Regions from separate parts of the Thermopolyspora sp. NPDC052614 genome, predicted to be linked through region 3. Evidence: riboswitches for the same ligand, from Rfam matches in the RefSeq annotation. Region 3 holds a riboswitch; each other region holds the start of a gene.
What was found. A riboswitch is a leader RNA that binds a small molecule or an ion and turns the genes downstream of it on or off. The one in region 3 is predicted to bind thiamine pyrophosphate.
Positions count from the first base shown of each region.

Region 1 (6,323 bases), on a different contig from region 3:
TAGCGCACCCCCCACCGCTCGGCGAGGTACTCCACGATGCCCAGTCCCCGACCCCCCAGCGAGGACAACGGCGCCCGCCCGGCACGCGGCGCCGTGGCCGCGCCGCCGTCGCTCACCTGGACCTCGACGTTCCCGTCGACGAACTCCCAAGCCACCCTGACCTGCCCGGATGGCAGGGGATGCGCATGGCGCAGGGCGTTGCTCAGCAGCTCGCTCATCACCAGGACGGCATCGTCGGCGACCGCGGCGAAGATCCCCCGTGCCCGAAGATCGGCGCTGAGGCGCTGGCGTGCGACGGCGACGCTGGACGGCGCGTATGGAAGCAGGACGGCGCTCGACGCACTCACCTCCCCGATTCCTGTTCCCCCTGAGGAAAGACAACCCAGATACGACCGAAATGCCCCGTTCCTAGGGCATGGAAACCGCGACGCCATTACGGCTTGTGCACATTCGACAATAGATCAGCTTATCTGTGACCGCCCTGTTACCGCTTCGGTGTGTCGAGTCCGCTAGTGAGCCCCGTCATCAGCACAGATGCGGGTTTGTCCGGTTCGGTGACATTAGCAGCCGCCGGAAGCACGAGACGCATCCGGGTCCCCCCACCGGGCCGGGTGTGCGCGGTGACGTCCCCGCCCTGGGCCCGCGCCAGGTTCCGCACGATGTACAGCCCGAGCCCCACCCCGCCGAACCGCCGCCGGTCCCCGCTGTCCACCTGGACGAAGCGCTCGAAGATGCGCTCGCGGTCGGCGGGCGGGATGCCGACCCCCTCGTCTTCCACGACCACGACGACCTCGCCGTCGTCCGCCCACGCCGCCACCTGGATCAGCCCGCCGTCCGGCGAGTACTTGAAGGCGTTCTCCAGCAGTTGGTCGAGCAGGATGTCGATGGCGAGCGGATCGCCGACCACCGGCGGCAGGTCGGCGATGTTCACCTCCACCCGGTGCCGCTCGGAGAACGCGGGCAGCCCCAGCGTCGCCGCCCGCACCCGCTCGGCCAGGTCGAAGGTCTCCAGCCGGATCTGCAGCTCCTCGGCCCCGGCCCGCGCCCCGAGCAGCAGGTGGTCGACGAGCCGCCCCAGCGAGTTCGCCCGCTCGGCGATCGTGTGCACGGCCGCGCGCCGCTCGGCGTCGGACAGCACGTCCCACTTGGCGTCGAGCGTGCTGGCGAACCCCCGCACCACCGTGATCGGCGTGCGCAGCTCGTGGCTGGTCGTGGCGAGGAACAGGTCCTTGGCCTCCTCCAGTTCCTTCGCCTTGGTCACGTCGCGGAAGTCGACCACGACCTCGCAGGTCTCGGTGATCTCCGCGCTGACCATGTCGAGCCACCGCCCGGACGGCAACTGCGTGGTGAGCTTCTCGCCCGGCGGCGGCAGCGGGAACGGCGGCGGCCCGCCGATCACGCTCTCGGCCGGGAAGCCGGTGAGCTCCTGCGCGGCCGGGTTCCACTGCCGCACCCGCCCATGCTCGTCCAGTACGGCGATGCCGTCCGCCGACGCGTCCACGACCGCCCGCTGGTGGGCGCGCTGGCGTACCGCCTCCTGGTAGGACAGCGCGTTGCCGACCGCGATGCCGGCGTGCGCGGCGAGCAGTTCCAGCAGCTCAAGCTCCACGTGCCCGACCTTGTGTGAGGCGAACAACGCGTACAGCGCGCCGTACGGCCTGCTGCCCACGGCGGCGAGCGCGAGCGCGACCGCGTTGAGGCCGGGCAGCCGGGACCAGATCAGCTCGTCGAGCCCGGCGGGGTCGCCGTTCTCCAGCAGCACGGTCTTGCCGGTGCGCAGCAGCTTGCCGACGAGGCTGGTGTGCAGGTCGCCGGTGACGCCGCGCATCGACTCGGGCAGCCGGTGCGAGCTCACCAGCTTCAGCCGCTCGTCCTCGATCAGCACGAAGCAGCCCGCGTCCGCACCGGTCAGCTCGGTGAGGCTCGCCGCGATGCGGTCGAGCACCGCCGGGAGCTCCAGCTCGGCGTTGATGTCCCCGACCACGTCGGTGAGCCGCCGCACCAGGCGGTCCCGGCGGGCGTAGTGGTCGCGGGCGGTCTCGTCCTCCTCGACCAGGTGGTAGACGAAGGTGTAGCCGAGCAGCGCCCCGGCGTCCGAGCGCAGCGCGCTGATGTCGGCGACGACGTCGATCAGCGAGCCGTCGTGGCGCAGGCGCTTGGTGCGCAGCGACACCCGCCCGCCCGTGCGCACGCGTTCCAGCACCCCGTTCTGCTCGGCCAGGAGATCGCCGGGGACGATCGGCGCCCGCCGCCCCATCAGCTCCTCGGCGGCCCACCCGAACATGCGCTCGGCCGCCGGATTCCAGACCAGCACCACCAGATCACGATCGACCGCGACGATCGCGTTGGCCGAACTGGCGACCACGGCACGCGCGATGCCGTCGTCGGCGCTCTCGACCCTCTCGTCACCCACGTCCCCATCGTGCCCGTTCTCCTGCCTTGATCTTGCCGCTTTTCCTGGGCTGAGACCGCTCCGATACGCTGGTGGGACGGTCGCCGGGGCGGTGGGAGCACGCGCCCGGGCCGGCCGCGGGAGAGGACGTGGGCGATGCCGTCACCAGATCTTGAAGCCCTGCTCCGGGTGACCGCGCCCGGCTACGTCGGCGTGACCCCGCCCGAGATCGCCTTCGGCACCACGGACACGCCCGTCGGCCGGCTGGTCCTCGCGGTCACCGCGCGCGGCGTCGCGGCCTGCAGCTTCGAGAACGAGCACGCGATCTTCGAGCGGGTGAGCCGGGAGATCGGCCGGTTCATCGGCCCCGATCCGCGGCGGCTCGACCCGCTGCGCCGCGAGCTTGACGCCTACTTCGAGGGACGGCTGCGCGCGTTCACCGGCTCGGTGGACCTGCGGCTGGCCACGCCGTTCGCGCGTACCGTGTTGCAGATGATGCTCGCGGTGCCGTACGGGACCGTGACCACCCACCGGGAGCTGGCCGCCCGCATCGGGCGGCCCCAGGCGCTGCGGGCGGTGGGCAACGCGCTGGTGGCCAACCCGGTGTGCCTGATCGTGCCCTGCCACCGCGCGATCGAGGCGGAGGGCAAGCCCGGCAATTACGCGGGCGGCGTCGAGGCCAAGCGCCGCCTGCTGGCCCTGGAGGGCATCGACGTCGGCTAATGGGCCGGCTGATCGGCCGACTGATCGCCCGGAGTCAGCCGCGCTCGGACCGCACGGACCCGGAACGGCGGCGGGCCGGCAGGCCCACCAGGAGGGTGACCAGGGACGCCACCAGGAACGCGCCGACCGCGGCGCTCATCCACGGCGCCGGGGTGAACCCGATCGCCTCGCGCACGGCGGTCCACAGCGCCTTCCACCAGGACACCTCGGGCAGGGCCGCGAGCATCCACCAGGTGGCGAAGCCGAGCAGCCATGGAAGCACCATGAGCAGGCGCGACGGGGCGTCCTCGGCGGTGTTCCAGCGTGCGCCGCCGCCGAGGACGAAGTAGTCCACGACGAGCACGGCGAACATCGGCACGAAGACCGCGCCGATCACGGCCAGGAAGGCGCCGTAGGAGTTGACGTCCAGCACCAGTGCGGTCACGGTGGTGAGCACGCCGATCGCGACCGAGAAGATTCGCCGGTCCACCCGCGGCAGCAGGTTCTGCAGCGACATCGCCGTGGAGTACACGTTGGCGAAGGACTGGTCGGTCTCGCGCAGCACCAGGATGCCGAAGAACAGCGCGCCGAGCGGCGCCGCCACGAACGCGCTCCACACCCGCGTGTCGTCGTTGGCGACCAGCGCGAGCGCGATGATGCCCAGCGCGAGGCAGGCGACCTGCGCGATCGTGTAGCCGCCGACCACGCCGGCGAACGCCGCCCGGCCCGACCGGGAATGCCGCGCGTAGTCGGCCGCGACCGGCACCCACGACACCGACAGCGCGATCACATAGTCCATGGCGGGCGCGAACGCCTCCCAGGAGCCGCCGCTCAGCGCGGGCCCCTCGCGGACCAGCGCGACGGTGAGCCAGACCATCGACACGATCACCCCGGCGGTGACGTACCGGCGCAGCAGTCGGATCGCCCCGAGCGGCCTGATGGTCAGCGCGGTCGTGATCACGCCCGCGGCGATCACCCAGGCCCCGTACGGCACCGCGCCCCCGAAGATCGCCTGGGCGCCCTGGGCGATGACCCAGAGCTCGAACGCGCCCCAGCCGAGCATCTGGATGATGTTGAGCACCGTCGGGACGTACGACAGCCTCGCCCCGAACAGCCCGCGCAGCAGCACCATCGCCGGCCGCCCGGTCTGCGCCCCCGGCACGGCGGCCAGGCCCACCATCGCGGTGCCCACCAGGCTGCCGACCACGGCCGCGACCATCGCCGCGGTGAAGGTCAGCGGCGCGTCGCCGAGGGGGTTGAGCAGGAACAGCGCCCCCGAGAACCCCAGCAGGCTCACGCCGAGGTTCGCCCAGAAGGCGCCCTGGTCGAGCACCCCCAGCGTCTGCGGGGGTGCTTCATCGAGAGTGAGAGGTGCTTCGTCGCGCTTGTCCCAAGTGGCAGATTCGTCCTTGGTGGCGGCAGGCCTCATCACACGCTCCCTACGCCGGCATTATCCGGACAGGTTCGGCGGTCGGCGGCACGACTTCCCCTGCGAAGTAGCCGCCCTCTCAGCCCGGTTTCCGCCCGAGCTCCCGCGGTTGTTAACTTTTACCCGGATTATGCCATTCGGGATCAGGCCACGTAAGGGGGGTGCCCTCCCTCGGCGACCATCGCCTTCCCGGCCGAGGCCCACGACATCATGCCGCCGCCGACGTTGATCGCCTCGCGCCCGAGATGGTTGAGCCACGCCGTCGCCTGCGCCGACCGCCCGCCGACCCGGCAGATCACATAGATCGGCACATCCGCGGGCACCTCCGCCACCCGGGCCGGCAACTGGCCGAGCGGAATGTGCACCGCGCCCGGCGCGTGCCCGGCCGTCCACTCCTCGGGCTCGCGCACGTCGAGCAGGTAGGCGTCGTCGGGCACGGACTGAACAGGGGTCTCCGGAACGTTCATCCGGCCATTCTGGCAGCCCGCGCCGCCAGGTCGGGCCCGGGTGCGCCTACTTGAGCAGGCGGGACATCCGCCGGTCGGCGAGCGGCTTGCCCCCGGTCTGGCAGGTCGGGCAGTACTGCAGCGCCGAGTCGGCGAACGACACCTCCCTGATCGTGTCCCCGCACACCGGACATTTCTCCCCAGTACGGCCGTGCACCCGCAGCCCGCTCTTCTTCTCCGACTTCAGATCCTTGGCCGCCAGCCCGCGCGAGCGCGCCACCGCCTCGCGCAGCGTCGTCACCATCGCCTCGTGCAGCCGCGCCACCTGCTCGTCGGTGAGCGTCCCCGCGATCTTGAAGGGCGACATCCGCGCCGCGTGCAGCACCTCGTCGGAGTAGGCGTTGCCGATGCCCGCGATGACCTTCTGATCCCGCAGCAACCCCTTGATCTGGGTACGGCTGCCGCGCACGATGCCCTTGAGCGCCTCCACCGAGAAGTCGTCGGCGAGCGGATCGGGCCCGAGCGTGGCGACGCCCGGCACCTCGCGCGGATCGTTCACCACGTACACGGCCAGCCGCTTCTGCGTGCCCATCTCGGTCAGCTCGAAGCCGGGCGAACGCCCCTCCGCGTCGGGCGCGAACCGCACCCGCACCGCCAGCGGCCCCTTGCCCGGCCGCGCCGGCCGTACCCCGGCGAAGTCGTCCCGCCAGCGCAGCCACCCGCCCCTGGCCAGATGCGTGACGAAGTGCGGCCCGCCCACGCCGAAGGCCAGATCGAGGAACTTGCCGTACCGCGCCACCGACGTCACGGCGAGGCCGCGGATCGCGGTGACCGGCGGATCGACCGTCTTCAGCGCCTGGAAGGCGGGCACCTCGACGGCGAGCACCGTGCGCCCGACGGCCTGCTCGCGCAGGAACTCGGCGAGCGACTCCACCTCCGGCAGCTCTGGCATATCCCTACCGTAACCGCGCCCGCCCACCGCCGCGCCGAGGCGACCACCGCAAGCCCCTCTTAGTCCCAGGTCACAAGCACCCGATCACGTTATCCACAGGGATACCCACAGATACACACCAGTCATCCACAGCCTGTGGATAACCATTGCGCCCATCTACACGACGCCCCCACGCCGCAGTGCGGGCAGGGGCGCCGTATCGGTCCGACGTCTCAGGCGAGCGCCGCCGCGCCGAAGGAGACGCTGAAGCGCTTGCACCAGATCGTGACGCTCTTGAGCGTGTCGAGGTCCGCGTCAGCCGGAATCGCGTAGTTGGCGTTGCCCTTGTTGCCCTTGAGCCGACCCAGCTCCAGCCACTTGCCGTCGTCGAACACGAACCAGCCCGCGGCGCCCTCCTTGACC
Region 1 covers NZ_JBFATZ010000023.1:48,760-55,082, reverse strand. The annotation lists gene AB0K60_RS32605 (ATP-binding protein) at 1-347, opposite strand, end outside; gene AB0K60_RS32600 (PAS domain S-box protein) at 485-2,413, opposite strand; gene AB0K60_RS32595 (methylated-DNA--[protein]-cysteine S-methyltransferase) at 2,549-3,115, shown strand; gene AB0K60_RS32590 (cytosine permease) at 3,150-4,523, opposite strand; TPP riboswitch at 4,514-4,640, opposite strand; gene AB0K60_RS32585 (rhodanese-like domain-containing protein) at 4,667-4,990, opposite strand; gene AB0K60_RS32580 (DNA-formamidopyrimidine glycosylase family protein) at 5,037-5,921, opposite strand; gene AB0K60_RS32575 (DM13 domain-containing protein) at 6,134-6,323, opposite strand, start outside.
Region 1: another riboswitch for thiamine pyrophosphate. It lies ahead of AB0K60_RS32590 (cytosine permease); the one in region 3 lies ahead of tenA (thiaminase II).

Region 2 (6,323 bases), on a different contig from region 3:
GAGCCGATCGGGGAGCCCAGGGGCATGACGGCGGCGCAGCCGACCTGTTCGAGCCGGCGGGCCAGCGCCGGGTCGTCCCCGATGTACGGCAGCACCGTGAACCCGTCGGCGACCAAACGCTCGGCGGCGTCGAAGGTCTCGATCGGGTCGGGCAGCAGCGTGCGCTCGTCGTTGATCACCTCAAGCTTCACCCAGGCGGTGTCCAGCGCCTCGCGGGCGAGCCGGGCCGTCAGCACGGCCTCGCCCGCGGTGAAGCACCCGGCCGTGTTCGGGAGCACCTTGATGCCGCGCCGCCGCAGCAGGTCCAGCACCGAGCCGTGCGCCGACGGGTCCAGGCGGCGCATCGCCACCGTCGTCAGCTCCGTGCCGGACGCCTCAAGCGCCTGCTCAAGCACCTCCAGCGACGGCGCGCCGCCCGTGCCCATGATGAGGCGGGAGGAGAACTTCTCGCCGCCGATGATCAGCTCATCCACCTTGCACCGCCGTCAGCACCTCGACGCGGTCGGCCTCGGCCAGCGGCGTCGTCTCCCAGGCCCCGCGCGCCACCACCTCGTCGTTCACCGCGACCGCGACGCCGGTCGTCATCCCGGTCAGCGCCCGCACCGCCTGCGCCACCGTGGTGCCCTCGGGCAACTCCGCGACCTTCCCATTGATCATGATTCGCATCTGGCTCCGTACCCGTCCGTGCCCTGTCGACGACGGGCCCCTGCCCGTCCCCTGCGTTCGAATCGCGCACCCGTCCCGCTCAATCGGCCCGCTCCTTCCGGCCGCCGAGATGACCCGCCCGGTCCGGCGTACCGCTCCCGCCCGGCCGTGGAGTTCGGCCCGTTCCATTCCGCCCGGCCGTGGGGCTCGCCGCGTTCAGTCCGGCCTGTCCGGTCCGACCCGTCCTGCCCGACCGTCCGGCCCGACCCGTCCGGCCCGGCCTGTCCGCTTGGCTCGCTAGTCGGGACCGCTCGTCACTCCCTGCCGATCGTGCGGCTCCCGGCCGGGCACGGAGCCGTGCGCATCCCCGGCGGCGACGTGCGCGTCGCGCCCTTCGGGAGCGCCCGCCGTCCGGTCCTCGCGATCGTGGATCTCGGCGGTGTGCCCGCCCCCGTACGCCGTGCCCGCGAAACGCAGCGGCGAGCAGGCCGCCACGGCGGAACGGTCCTCGGCCAGGGCGGTGTCGGCGGTGAGCGGGGCGAGCAGCACGCCGCCGCGATGGTGACCGGTGGCCAGCACCAGCCCGTCGACGGCGGTGGGGCCGATCATCGGAAGGTTGTCGGGGGTGCCCGGCCGGAGCCGGGCGACCACGTCCACCAGCTCAAGCTCGGTGACGCCCGGAACCAGCTCCCGCGCGTCCCGCAGCAGCTCCCACATGCCGCCCGCGGTCACCCGCTCGTCGAAGCCCATCTCCTCCTGGGTCGCGCCCAGCACCACCTCGCCGTCGCCGCGCGGCACCAGGTACGCGGGCGAGCCGTACACGACGCCCCGGACGCACCGGGTGAGCAGCGGGCGCGGCGACCTCAGCCGCATGATCTGCCCCTTCACCGGGCGCACCGGCGGCAGGATCCCCGGCGGCAGGCCGTCCACGAAGCCCGACCAGGCCCCCGCGGCGAGCACCACCCGACCGGCGGGCAGGGTCCGCCCGGAGGCGAGCCGCACTCCCCGGCAGCCGGTCGGGTCCTCGGCCGGACCGGTCAGCACGAAGCCGGTGACGCGCTCCCGGTGCAGCGGCACTCCCGCGGCGTCCAGCACCGCGAGCAGCGCCGCCGTGACCCGTCGCGGGTCCACCCAGGCGTCGCCCTCGGCGAGCAGCCCACCCCGTACGGCCGGCGCGAGCATCGGCTCCAGACGGCGGCACTCCCGCCCCGTGAGCCGCGTGACCGGGAGCCCGAGCTCGCCCATGAAGGCGCCCAGCGCGTCGAGCGCCGCCATGTCGTCGGCGTTGAAGGCGACGTCGAGCGTGCCGTCCGTGCGGTGGTCGGGGTCGATTCCGGAGGCGTCGGCGAGTTCGGCCGCGAACGCCGGCCACCGCGCCAGGGATTCCAGGCCGATCCGCAGCAGCGGCTCGTCGGTATAGGTCACCTCGCTGACCGGCGCCAGCATGCCCGCCGCCGCGTGGGACGCCCCCGAGCCGGGCGAGGGATCCACCACCGCCACCGTGAGCCCGTCCCGCACCGCCCGCCAGGCGACGGAGAGGCCGATGATCCCGCCGCCGACGACGAGCACGTCCGGCGCGGAACCGTTGCCGATGTCACTCATTCAGGTATCCGCTCCCTTCGCCGGTATGACCCGGATCAGGTTCCTGCGGTCGAGGGCCGCACGCCCTCCTCTCAGCCCGATTCGCCGGGCTCCCGCGCGTTTGTTCCGCTCTCAGCCTATTCCCGGCCGCCCGCCCCTTGGGAACGGGGGCTTCGCCGAGCTGAAATTTTCACCTCGGCGGGTTTCAGCCCGGAGACATGCGGCGTTCGGCGACGCCGTCCCGGCACGAGAGGTGAGCATGGGCTGGGCGAAACGGCCTGGCCGGGATGCCGTTCGGGACGGCGTTTTGGGCTCCGACGTCCCCGTGAGGCTCGCCCGCGGAGGCCGGAGAGGGCGTGTCGCCGGGCGCGACGTGCGGGCGCGACGTGCGGGGGCGACGTGCGGGGGCGACGTGCGGGGGCGACGTGCGGGGGCGACGGGCGTCACGGCGGCACGGGCGCCGGAGGAGGAAGGGCGGGAAGGGCCGGGAACGGCGCGGTCGGGGCGGAGCGGTCGTTCAGCCGACGATTCGTGCGGATGTGGGCGTCCTCATCACCCGATTTGTGGCACAGTGAGAGGATCCGTTACCCAATCGCGGTTAGCGTGTACCGGGATCCCCGTCTATGGTCGGCGTGTGAATCATGTCGTTGTGGTGGGTGCCGGCCTGGCCGGCTTACGAAGTGTCGAGGCCTTGCGGGCTCGCGGATTCGGCGGCACGATCACGCTGATCGGCGAGGAGCCCCATCGTCCCTACGACCGGCCGCCGCTGTCCAAGGCGGTCCTGCTCGGCGAGGTCGACAGCACCACCGTCGACTCCGACTTCGACGCCGTCGGCGTCGAAGTGCGTCCCGGCGTCGTCGCGACCGGGCTGCGTGAGGGCGTGCTCATCACGTCCTCGGGCGAGGTGCGTTACGACGGCCTCGTGATCGCCACCGGCGCGAAGCCGATCCGCCTGCCCGGCGGCGGCCCGCAACACGTGCTGCGGACCATCGACGACGCGCTGGCCCTGCGCGCCCTGCTCGGCCCGCGGACCAGGGTCGCCGTCGTGGGCGCGGGCTGGATCGGGGCCGAGGTCGCCACCGCCGCCCGCAAGAAGGGCTGCGAGGTGACCGTGATCGAGGCCGCCTCGACGCCGCTGGCGGCGGCCCTCGGACCGACCGTCGGGGCCTACACCACCCCCTGGTACGCCGAGGCCGACATCAAGCTGCTGCTCGAGGCGAAGGTCGCCTCCGTGGACGAGGGCGGCGTCACGCTCGCCGACGGCTCGTTCGTCGAGGCCGACGTGGTGGTGAGCGGCGTCGGGGTACGGCCCGCGATCGATTGGCTGCGCGGGTCCGGCGTGGAACTGGGCGACGGCGTCCTGACCGACGCCCACCTGCGCACCACCCTGCCCGGCGTGGTGGCGGCGGGCGACTGCGCCGCCTGGTGGTCCCGGCGCTTCTCCACCCGGATGCGGGTCGAGCACTGGGACACCGCCCTCGGCGCGCCCGACACGGCCGTGGCCACCCTGCTCGGCGAGGACGCGGTCTACGACCCGGTGCCGTACTTCTGGTCCGAGCAGTTCGGCCGCATGGTCCAGTACGTCGGCCACCACGTCGGCGCGCGCATGCTGCCGCGCGGCGAGCCCTCCGCCGACGCCAAGTGGGCCGTCTGCTGGCTCGCGGGCCCGCCCGGCGACGAGGTCCTCACCGCGATCCTCACCGTGGACCGGCCCCGCGACCTGGTCCAAGGCCGCCGCATCATCGAGGCCCGCCACCGCGTCGATCCGGACCGGCTCTCCGATCCCGACACCACGCTGCGCGACTGCGTCCTGAGCTGATCTTCGCCGAGCGGGCATCGGGGACGCGGGCCGGACGGGCCGACGTGGTTCGTCGCCGTCGGCGGCCGGTCGGAAGGGCCGTGGGCTTCGGTGATGGGTTCCGCGTTGCTTGCGGCCTGATCGCCGAGGCCGCCCGGATGCCGCCCGGTCGCGCCGCCGCGAGCGCCGTCGTCGCCGTCGTCGCCGTCGTCGTCGGCGTCGTCGGCGTTACTGCCGGTGGCGTCTTTCGACGGTGTGGAGAAGGGCGGGCGGGCCGGGAGCGGCGCTGCGTCGGCGTACGTCGCGACCGTCGCCGTCGTGCGGACACTTTGTCCCGTGTTGCTGGTGGGCTGGCTGATACGTCACCCATCGCGGGTAACGGGTGCCGTACGGGCGAGATGTCCGGGGGCGATTCATGGTCCCATCGGCGTTTTTATCCGCGCATGGTAAAACCTTTGCGCCGCGCGTTCTCGCACCATGCCGGGGGTGTTTGACAAGCGGTCGGCCGTGGTAATTGTGGTTGCGTGACGCTTTCTGTTGTACAGATCGACCGGGAGACGGACCAGCTCATCGGCGAGTGGCTCCCCCTGTCGGAAGTGGCCACGCGTCTCGGTATCAGCATCGGGCGCGCCAAGCAGCTCCTGAGGGACAGGAAGCTGATCGGGGTCCGGCGTGAAGGCGGAGAGCCGCAGGTCCCGGCGGTCTTCATCCGGAACGGTGACATCCTGAAGGGCCTTCCCGGCACGCTCACCGTGCTGGCCGACGCCGGCTACGACGAGGTCGAGTCGCTGCGCTGGCTGTTCACCGCCGACGACTCCCTGCCCGGAGCGCCGGTCGACGCGATCAGGGCGGGTCGGCACACCGAAGTGAAGCGGCGTGCCCAGGCGCTCGCTTTCTGACGCTCGGCTGTACCTGTGCACCGGGGCCCGGCGTCGCGAGGGGGACCTGGCGCGGTTCCTCGACGCGGTGCTGGCGAACGGCGTCGACATCGTCCAGCTTCGTGAGAAGGGCCTGGAGGCCCGTGAGGAGCTGGAGCTCCTTGAGCTGTTCCGCGCGGCCTGCGACCGGCACGGCGCGCTGCTGGCGGTCAACGATCGCGCGGACGTGGCCTACGCCGCCGGATCCGACGTCCTGCACCTCGGCCAGGGCGACCTGCCGGTGGACGTCGCCCGGCGCATTGTCGGCCCCGAGACGATGATCGGTTTGTCCACCCATTCGGCGGCCGAGGCGACGGACGCCTCGACGCGGGAGGGCGTCGATTACTTCTGCTGCGGGCCGATCTGGCCGACGCCCACCAAACCCGGGCGTCCCGCCCCCGGGCCGCCGCTGGTGAAACACGCCGCGTCCCTGCCGACGGACCGTCCGTGGTTCGGCATCGGCGGCATCGACCTGGCCAACCTCGACGACGTCCTCGCCTGGGGGGCACGCCGGGTCGTGGTGGTCCGGGCCATCACCGAGGCGGAGGATCCCGGCGCGGCGGCGGCGGAGTTCGCCCGCCGGCTCGCGGCGGCCTGACCCGCCCGGCTGCGTCCGGCCTTAGGTCCGGCCTCAGGTCCGGCCCGAGGTGCGGCCTCAGGTGGGGTCCAGGTGCGGCCTCAGGTACGGCGGGTGGTGGCGATGACGGCGAGGTCGGCCAGGGCCGTGCGGGCCTCCTGGGTCAGCGGAGAGCGCTCCAGGGCGTCCAGGGCGGACTCCAGGTAGCGCTTGATCATGTCCTCGCACTCGCCCAGTGCCCCGGTCTCGGTGATGATCTGACGCAGCCGGGCCACGCCTTCGGCGGACAGCTCCGGATCGCCCAGATGGGAGCGCACCACCTCGGCCTGGGCGTGGTTGGCGGCGGCGAGCGTGCGGGCGACGAGCATGGTGCGCTTGCCCTCCCGCAGGTCGTCGCCCGCGGGCTTGCCGGTCTCCGCCGGGTCGCCGAACACGCCGAGCACGTCGTCGCGGAGCTGGAAGGCGATGCCGACCTGCTGGCCGTACTCGACGCAGAGCGTGTCGATCCACGGCTCGACGCGCTGGGTGGCGAGCACCAGGCCCAGCCGGAGCGGGTGCTCCACGCTGTACTTGCCGCTCTTGAACAGCGCGACCCGCAGCGCGCCCTCGAACGTGCCCTCGCCGTGCGCCTGCTCCAGCAGGTCGAGGTACTGCCCGCACATCAACTCGGCGAGCATGTTGTCGTGCACCGCCTCGGCCGCGGCCAGCGACGCGTCGGGCAGGCCGCTGGTGCGCCACATCTCCCCGGCCCAGACGAGCATGAGGTTGCCGAGCAGGATCGCCGCGCCCTCGCCGAACTGCTCGG
Region 2 covers NZ_JBFATZ010000004.1:55,099-61,421, reverse strand. The annotation lists gene AB0K60_RS09885 (thiazole synthase) at 1-473, opposite strand, end outside; gene thiS (sulfur carrier protein ThiS) at 466-666, opposite strand; gene thiO (glycine oxidase ThiO) at 943-2,247, opposite strand; TPP riboswitch at 2,243-2,353, opposite strand; gene AB0K60_RS09870 (FAD-dependent oxidoreductase) at 2,861-4,045, shown strand; gene AB0K60_RS09865 (Rv2175c family DNA-binding protein) at 4,549-4,923, shown strand; gene thiE (thiamine phosphate synthase) at 4,901-5,539, shown strand; gene AB0K60_RS09855 (polyprenyl synthetase family protein) at 5,620-6,323, opposite strand, start outside.
Region 2: another riboswitch for thiamine pyrophosphate. It lies ahead of thiO (glycine oxidase ThiO); the one in region 3 lies ahead of tenA (thiaminase II).

Region 3 (6,323 bases):
CTGCCACCTCCTGTTTGTACCGATACGAGTCAAGCGCCAGTAGCTCGCGTGCCCGCCACGGACACCGCTCCCCGGCCTGTCGGTGGCCACGGGCCGGGCAGTGCCCAAAGCCCTTGGGCAACGGACGGCGACCGCCTGCGCGGCCTCGCGGGACCGGAGAGCTCGTCAGGAGTTACCTCCCCGGGAGTAGCCCACCAGATTGTGATCCCGGTGCCGTACGAACGAAGCCTTCCTCTGCAGGACGCCTGAAGCGGCCGGGCCGGATGACGATTCGGGTACGAGTGGCGGCCGAAGGGGTGCAGGAACCGTGTGGAAGCGAAGAATCGTCAAGATCATTTCTATTACGCTGGCCGTGCTGGTCGGGATACCGGTCGCGGTGCTCGCGGGGCTTCTCGTTTGGGACGGTGGCATCGACGACGATCCACGCCGGGAGATCCTCGATGGGGTGCGGATCGATCTGCGGACGGCCGTGACCCGGCTCGGTCCTATCGAGTACGACCTGTACGGCGCGAAGGGCCCCGTGCTGCTGTCGGTCCACGCAGGGCTGGGCGGAGCCGATCAGGGACGGCTGTTCGCCGACTGGCTGCGCGGGGACTCGTTCCGCATCCTTAGCCCCTCGCGGCCGGGCTACCTCGGCACGCCGCTGGAAAGCGGCCGTACCAACGAGGAGCAGGCGGACCTGCTCGCCGCGCTGCTGGACGAACTCGGCATCGAGCGGGTCGGGGTCCTTGCGGTCTCGGCGGGAGCCCCCGTCGCCTACACCTTCGCCGCACGTCATCCGGACCGGATCTGGGGACTGGTCTCCATCGGCGGCGTGAGCAAACCGCAGCCCGGTGAGACGAGCTCGCCGGCGCGCAGAACGTTCCTGAACGTCGTCGGTCAGAAGCTCGCCCTGCTGACGGCGAGGCTCTCATTCGAGAGCGTGGTCGCCGGGACGTTGGACGAGACCAGCACCTTCACCGAGGAACAGCGGGCGAGGCGCGTCGCGTACATCATGAACACCCCGCACGTGCGGGCGCTCTTCGAGGCGATGTTCGCGACCACGTTTCCCTACCAGCGGCGCTGGCCGGGCACGGACAACGACGCGGCGCAGGCTCGGCGCGGCGGCCTGCCGCTGGAGCGGATCATGGCACCGACCCTGCTGATTCACGGCACGCAGGACGGTGATGTGACTTTCGACCATCACGAGTTCGCGGCCCAGCGGATACCCGGCGCGGAACGATACCGGATGGAACACGAGGATCACCTGGGCTTCTGGCTGAGTCCGGAAGGGTCTCGGGCACAAGCCGTAGCGAGGGACTTCCTCCGGAAACACGCGCCGGGCGAGTGAACGCGGTGGGCCGCCGGGGATTCCGGCCTGTGGCGAGCGCACGGCCGTGGCGCAGCGCGGTGCGCCGACGACGCGCCGACGGCGAGCCCACGCCGAGCACCGCCGCGAGGAGCACGGCGAGCACGGCGTCGGGCAGGCTCCCGCGGCCCCCTCGGATCGAACCGCGTTCCCGCACACTACGACGTGAATCGGCGCTCATCCCTCCGGGGCCGTATCGCGGACTACTCCCGGCGGCGTAGACCGGCCGCCGCTGCTTCTGGTGGGGTAGCGACAGCTCACTCCCCGCGCGGGACGCCCGAGACCGCCGACCGGACGACGATTGCGTCATGAGACTCCCAGTCAGATCTATCCAGGGGGCGGCGCTGCTGGCCACCGGGCTGCTCGCGGGCGCGTTCGGGTACGGCGCGGCCAATGTGGTCCCCACGTTCCGGGCCGTCCCGACGGATGTGCGCCTGACCTTCCACACCACGCTGATGAACGTCAACGCACCGATCATGCAGGGTGCGATGGCGCTGGCCATCCTCACCACCTTCGGCCTGGCGATCGCCCGCCGCCCGCGCCTGCCGTCGCTCGCCGCCGGCGCGCTGGTGCTGACCTCGCTGCTGATCACCCTGTTCGGCAACGTCCCGCTGCACCCCCGGTTCCGGGAATGGGCCGCCGACTCGGCCCCGGCCGACTACGCCGAACTCTTCCAGCGATGGGAGCTGTTTCACGCCCTGCGCACCCTGACCGCGCTGGCCGCCTTCGCGCTCATCGTCATCGCCGCCGTCGTCGCACGGCCCGCACCTCGCTGAGGACGTCATGTCGCACTGCCGCGACCAACGAACACGAGGACATGGCCGTATGAGCACATTTGAGGTGATCTAATGCCCGACTTCCACGCCTTTCTGACACGGATGCCGTACGAGCTGGCCTTCAGCCAGGAGGATGCCGCCACAATCCTGGACCGCTACTACTCCCCCGAAATCGAATACCACAACGACGGCATCACCCTCGACCGCCAGCGGCTGATCGACCACGCCGGACCGGTCCGCAAGAACGTCCGCGAACTGAACATCGAGATCCACGACACGCTGCTCGACGGCGACCGAGCCGCCGCCCGCTACACCATGACCGTCCTGGTCAGAAAGGACAAGACGGTGCGGATCGAGGTCTGCCTGTTCGCCCGGCTCGCCCCCGACGGACGGGTCCGCCGCGTCGACTCGATCACCAGGACCGTCACGCAGTGAACGGGAACGATTAGCGGACCGGGCGGCTTCGGCGGGCAGGCGTCGTCAGGTGAGCCACCGGGCGGTGGGCCACGTCTCCCTGCGCCACGCGCTGTCCCAGAACAGCCACTCGTACTCCGTGGCCCGGAGGAACGCCGCCGTCATGGCCTCGCGTGACTCGCCTTCAGCCGCGGCGAGACGGTCGGCGATGCTCTTGACCTGCTCGACCGACGCTGCGAAGTCCGGGTCGGAGTAGGTGGAGATCCACGCGCGGTACGGATGATCTTCGATGTGGGCGGTGCTTTGCAGGAGTGCCGTGCCCACGTCCTGGTACACCCAAAAACACGGCAGCAGCGCGGCCACGAGCACAGGGTACGGCTCGGCCAACGCGGTGGCCTGCAGGAACGACGAGTAGCCCAGGCACGTCGGCGAGGTCGCGATGCCCTCGATGTCCTCGGCGGACAGGCCGAACTCCTCGACGTACCCGGCGTGCAGGCTCCGCTCCACCACCAGCGCCGTGTGCGCGCCCTGCGCGAAGAACGCCGCCTCCTCGGGGTTCGCCGCCCGCACCGACGCCGTGGCCAGCGCCTTGGCGAACGCCACCAGGTAGCGGGCGTCCTGGACGATGTAGAACGCGAACCGGTCGCGGTCGAGCGTGCCCGCCCCCAACTCGGTGTTGAACGGGTGATCGTGGATGGCGCGCACCAGCTTGGCCGCGCGTTCCCACACCTCGTCGCAGAATGCCGCGTCTCCCACGTGACGTCCCTCCGCTAGTGCTAACTAGTTCAGGTTCGACGGGTCTGATCTCAGCCCGGCCATGCCGGGCACCCCGCGTCACAGCACACCCTAACAGCGGCGCGCCGACCGGGGCACGACCAGGCGCCAGGTTCGAGGGTCGGCCCAGAGCCCGCGCACGAAGACGGCTTGTTACGTCGCAGCCGACGCGTCGCCTGCCAAGGCCGGACCACGTTCGCCACGCTGACCTGGCCTTTCAGCCGGGCCAGACTCGCATTCTTCAATAAGTGTAGGTTAATCTTCGTTTTTTGAAGGTTATGCCGCCGCCGCTGCTCCCGATCTTCCGTTCGGAGTCGCAGGTGAAACTCCTCACCTGGATGCTCCTGCATCCCGACACCGAGGACTCGATCAGTGGCCTCGCCGAACGCCTAGGGCTTCCGTGGCTGACCGTTCAGCGGGAGGCCGGGCGTCTCGTCCAGTCGGGCGTGCTTTCGTGCGGGAAGTGCGTGCCCGGCCCCACCTGCTCGTCGTGACTGACGAGGAGAAATGACGATGGTCGCCTGGTGACAGTCTGGCGGTGGGTACGGCCGCTCGCGGGGCGGCCGGCCGGTGAGGGTCGGCCGCCCCGCGTGATGGGTCAGGCGCCGCGGAGGGTGGCTCCGAGGCGGGTGGTGGCCAGGGCGACGGCGGCGTCGCGGGCGGCCGTGGTCTCCTCGACGGTAAGGGTGCGGTCGGGGGCGACAATCCGCCTTGGCCCATCGAAGTGAATCTGGTCGCGGTCCAGTCCAACCAGGCCGAAGCGGTCTGCTCGGCCACCGCGCGCCGCCGGCGTATCTTCCAGCCGTCGGTGAGCGGCTCGCAGCGGCGGGGCAAGGGAACTAATCGAATTCCGGAGTCGGCATCGGCAGTACTGAGTGTGGACCGTGCATCAATTCCTCATCGAGTCGGATGCCGCTTTCCAGTTCCACCACGGTCAGGCAGGCCGCTACGATGTCCACCGTGGCCTCCCCCTCCTCGCTGTCATATGCACTCGTGAGGAGGTCGGCGTAGCCGGCCAAAGGGCCGAGGAGGTCCGTCCAGGGTGTGAAGGGCAGGTCGAGCGGTTCGGGGTGTTCGAGGTTCCCTTCGGTGTTCCCATACCGGACGTACATGGTGGTGCCGCCATTGATATCGAAGGCCACATACCAGTGGCGAAAGCCTTCGCCGCCGAGTCTGTCGGTCACCTGCTTGTGTTCAGGCAGAGGGAAGGACCAATTCAAGGTGACGATGCCCGCACCAACCTGGTACAGGGAAAGGTCGGCACCGCTGTGTGGCTCACTAGGGCCTCGCAGTTCGACGGTGCCGAACCCCATCCGACGTACGGCCTCATCGATGGCGAGGATCCCGGAGTCGGGAATCGTCACCGTGTACGCCATATCCTCGCCGAGGTGGTCCAGCAGCTCAGTGTAATGAGCGACGACCTCATCCAACATAGTCTGATTGACCTTCCGTCTGTTCAGGAGGCCCCCCAGGATCACGGGCTGATCTGCGAAGCCTGGGGGGCATTGCTTCTGACGCCGCTCAGATACTAGTGCGGATTCTGTCCAGGCACATGCGCCTCTACCCAGTATTGATCATAAGTGATATTCCGGCGATTGCCGTCCTCTCCTAGGATCCTCTGGGTTCCGTAGAAGACGCCGAGCCTAATCCCGTCTTCGGTGTTGCGCTTATGCCATACAGGTCTAATCGACCAAGCGTAAGCGTCGGGGCTGTTCACCCGCTCTACACTAACCCAAGTGCCTTGCATGGTCGACTGGAACGGGAACTCGTCACATTCATAGACCTTGTGGAGTTTACCCTTCCCTAGTTCTGCATCCCTTCGATCATAGTCTGCGAATAGCTGCCTACACCGCTTGCGACTTTTTTCGTTATTCTTCCTTTTCCAGGTCCCGTTGACCAGGCGCGTGAGGGGTTCGCTGCTTACCGCCCAATGGCCTGGGATTATTTTGTCCCGCTTGACCGGAAGCGTCAACTCCGTCTTGTGCTGGGCCGTCCAAATATGGGATGCGACGCTTCGATATGCCATGTTGACGTTGTCGGGGTCTCCCATATGGGTCCATGGAAGGCCAGGACGGGTCTCTGTCGTCTCATATACAGCCGCCACCTTGTCAAAGATGCAACCGCTGCCATAATGCCGGATGAGGTAGGATGCCGAGTCGCATCGGGATTGCGGCTTGGCATCCGACCAGTAGTACTTCGGTTTCGTACTAGGAATACCATCGAGCCATATCTTGGTGTAAAATTTTGGATAGCAGTATTCGATCTTATCGATTCCCCCGCCGTTCTGCTCATTCGAAACGACGGTGAAGTCGACAGTCTTTCCGTCCCGCCACTCCTGCCAACTTGCCTCGGCATACGAGGTGCCCGTTATTGTGCAGGCACTGTTATGGGTCTTGGCGCCGAAAGCCATCATGGCTTGCCTGGCGTACACTCCACCGACCGGTTGTATGTTTTGCACAGATATGCTGTAGCGGGTGAACCGGTATTGCGTAGGCGCGTCCTTACCATTGCCGACGGCCGTTCCAATGATCGTGGCGTCCGCGAAGATACCGTTAACCATACTTCTTCGTGTACCCCACTGGGCATCACCGCTTGCGACCTCTTGAATGGCACACCAGTGTATGCGGCTCGCGTAATAGCCGTCAGGGCGGTACAGCCGTTCGCCGGTTCTGGCCTCCTGCTCATGTTCCCAGCACTCTGTCACACGCCAGTCCGCGTTTGCTGCAGGGAGCGCGGCGCGCGCGGAAGCGGAAGGGGCACGTTTGTCAGAGACGGTCAGGTTCTGCCACGGTGACCAAGCGCCGTCGGTGCCGATCCTGGCCCGCCAGCGCACGTGCTGCTCGGCGCGGAGCTTGCCAACCGGAACTTTCAGATCGACGTATGGCTTCTTCTCGTTGCCTGTGGCCTTACCCGACCAGATCAGACCTTTACCTCTCGACGACTTCGACGGGGACTCGATGATCTGTACTTCCAGGTTCGACGAATGCCGTCCCGCATCACTCTTCCAAACC
Region 3 covers NZ_JBFATZ010000022.1:71,703-78,025, reverse strand. The annotation lists gene AB0K60_RS32165 (alpha/beta hydrolase) at 308-1,330, shown strand; gene AB0K60_RS32160 (DUF1772 domain-containing protein) at 1,657-2,124, shown strand; gene AB0K60_RS32155 (nuclear transport factor 2 family protein) at 2,197-2,559, shown strand; gene tenA (thiaminase II) at 2,605-3,294, opposite strand; TPP riboswitch at 3,284-3,380, opposite strand; gene AB0K60_RS32145 (hypothetical protein) at 3,582-3,806, shown strand; gene AB0K60_RS32140 (hypothetical protein) at 4,152-4,745, opposite strand; gene AB0K60_RS32135 (LamG-like jellyroll fold domain-containing protein) at 4,841-6,323, opposite strand, start outside.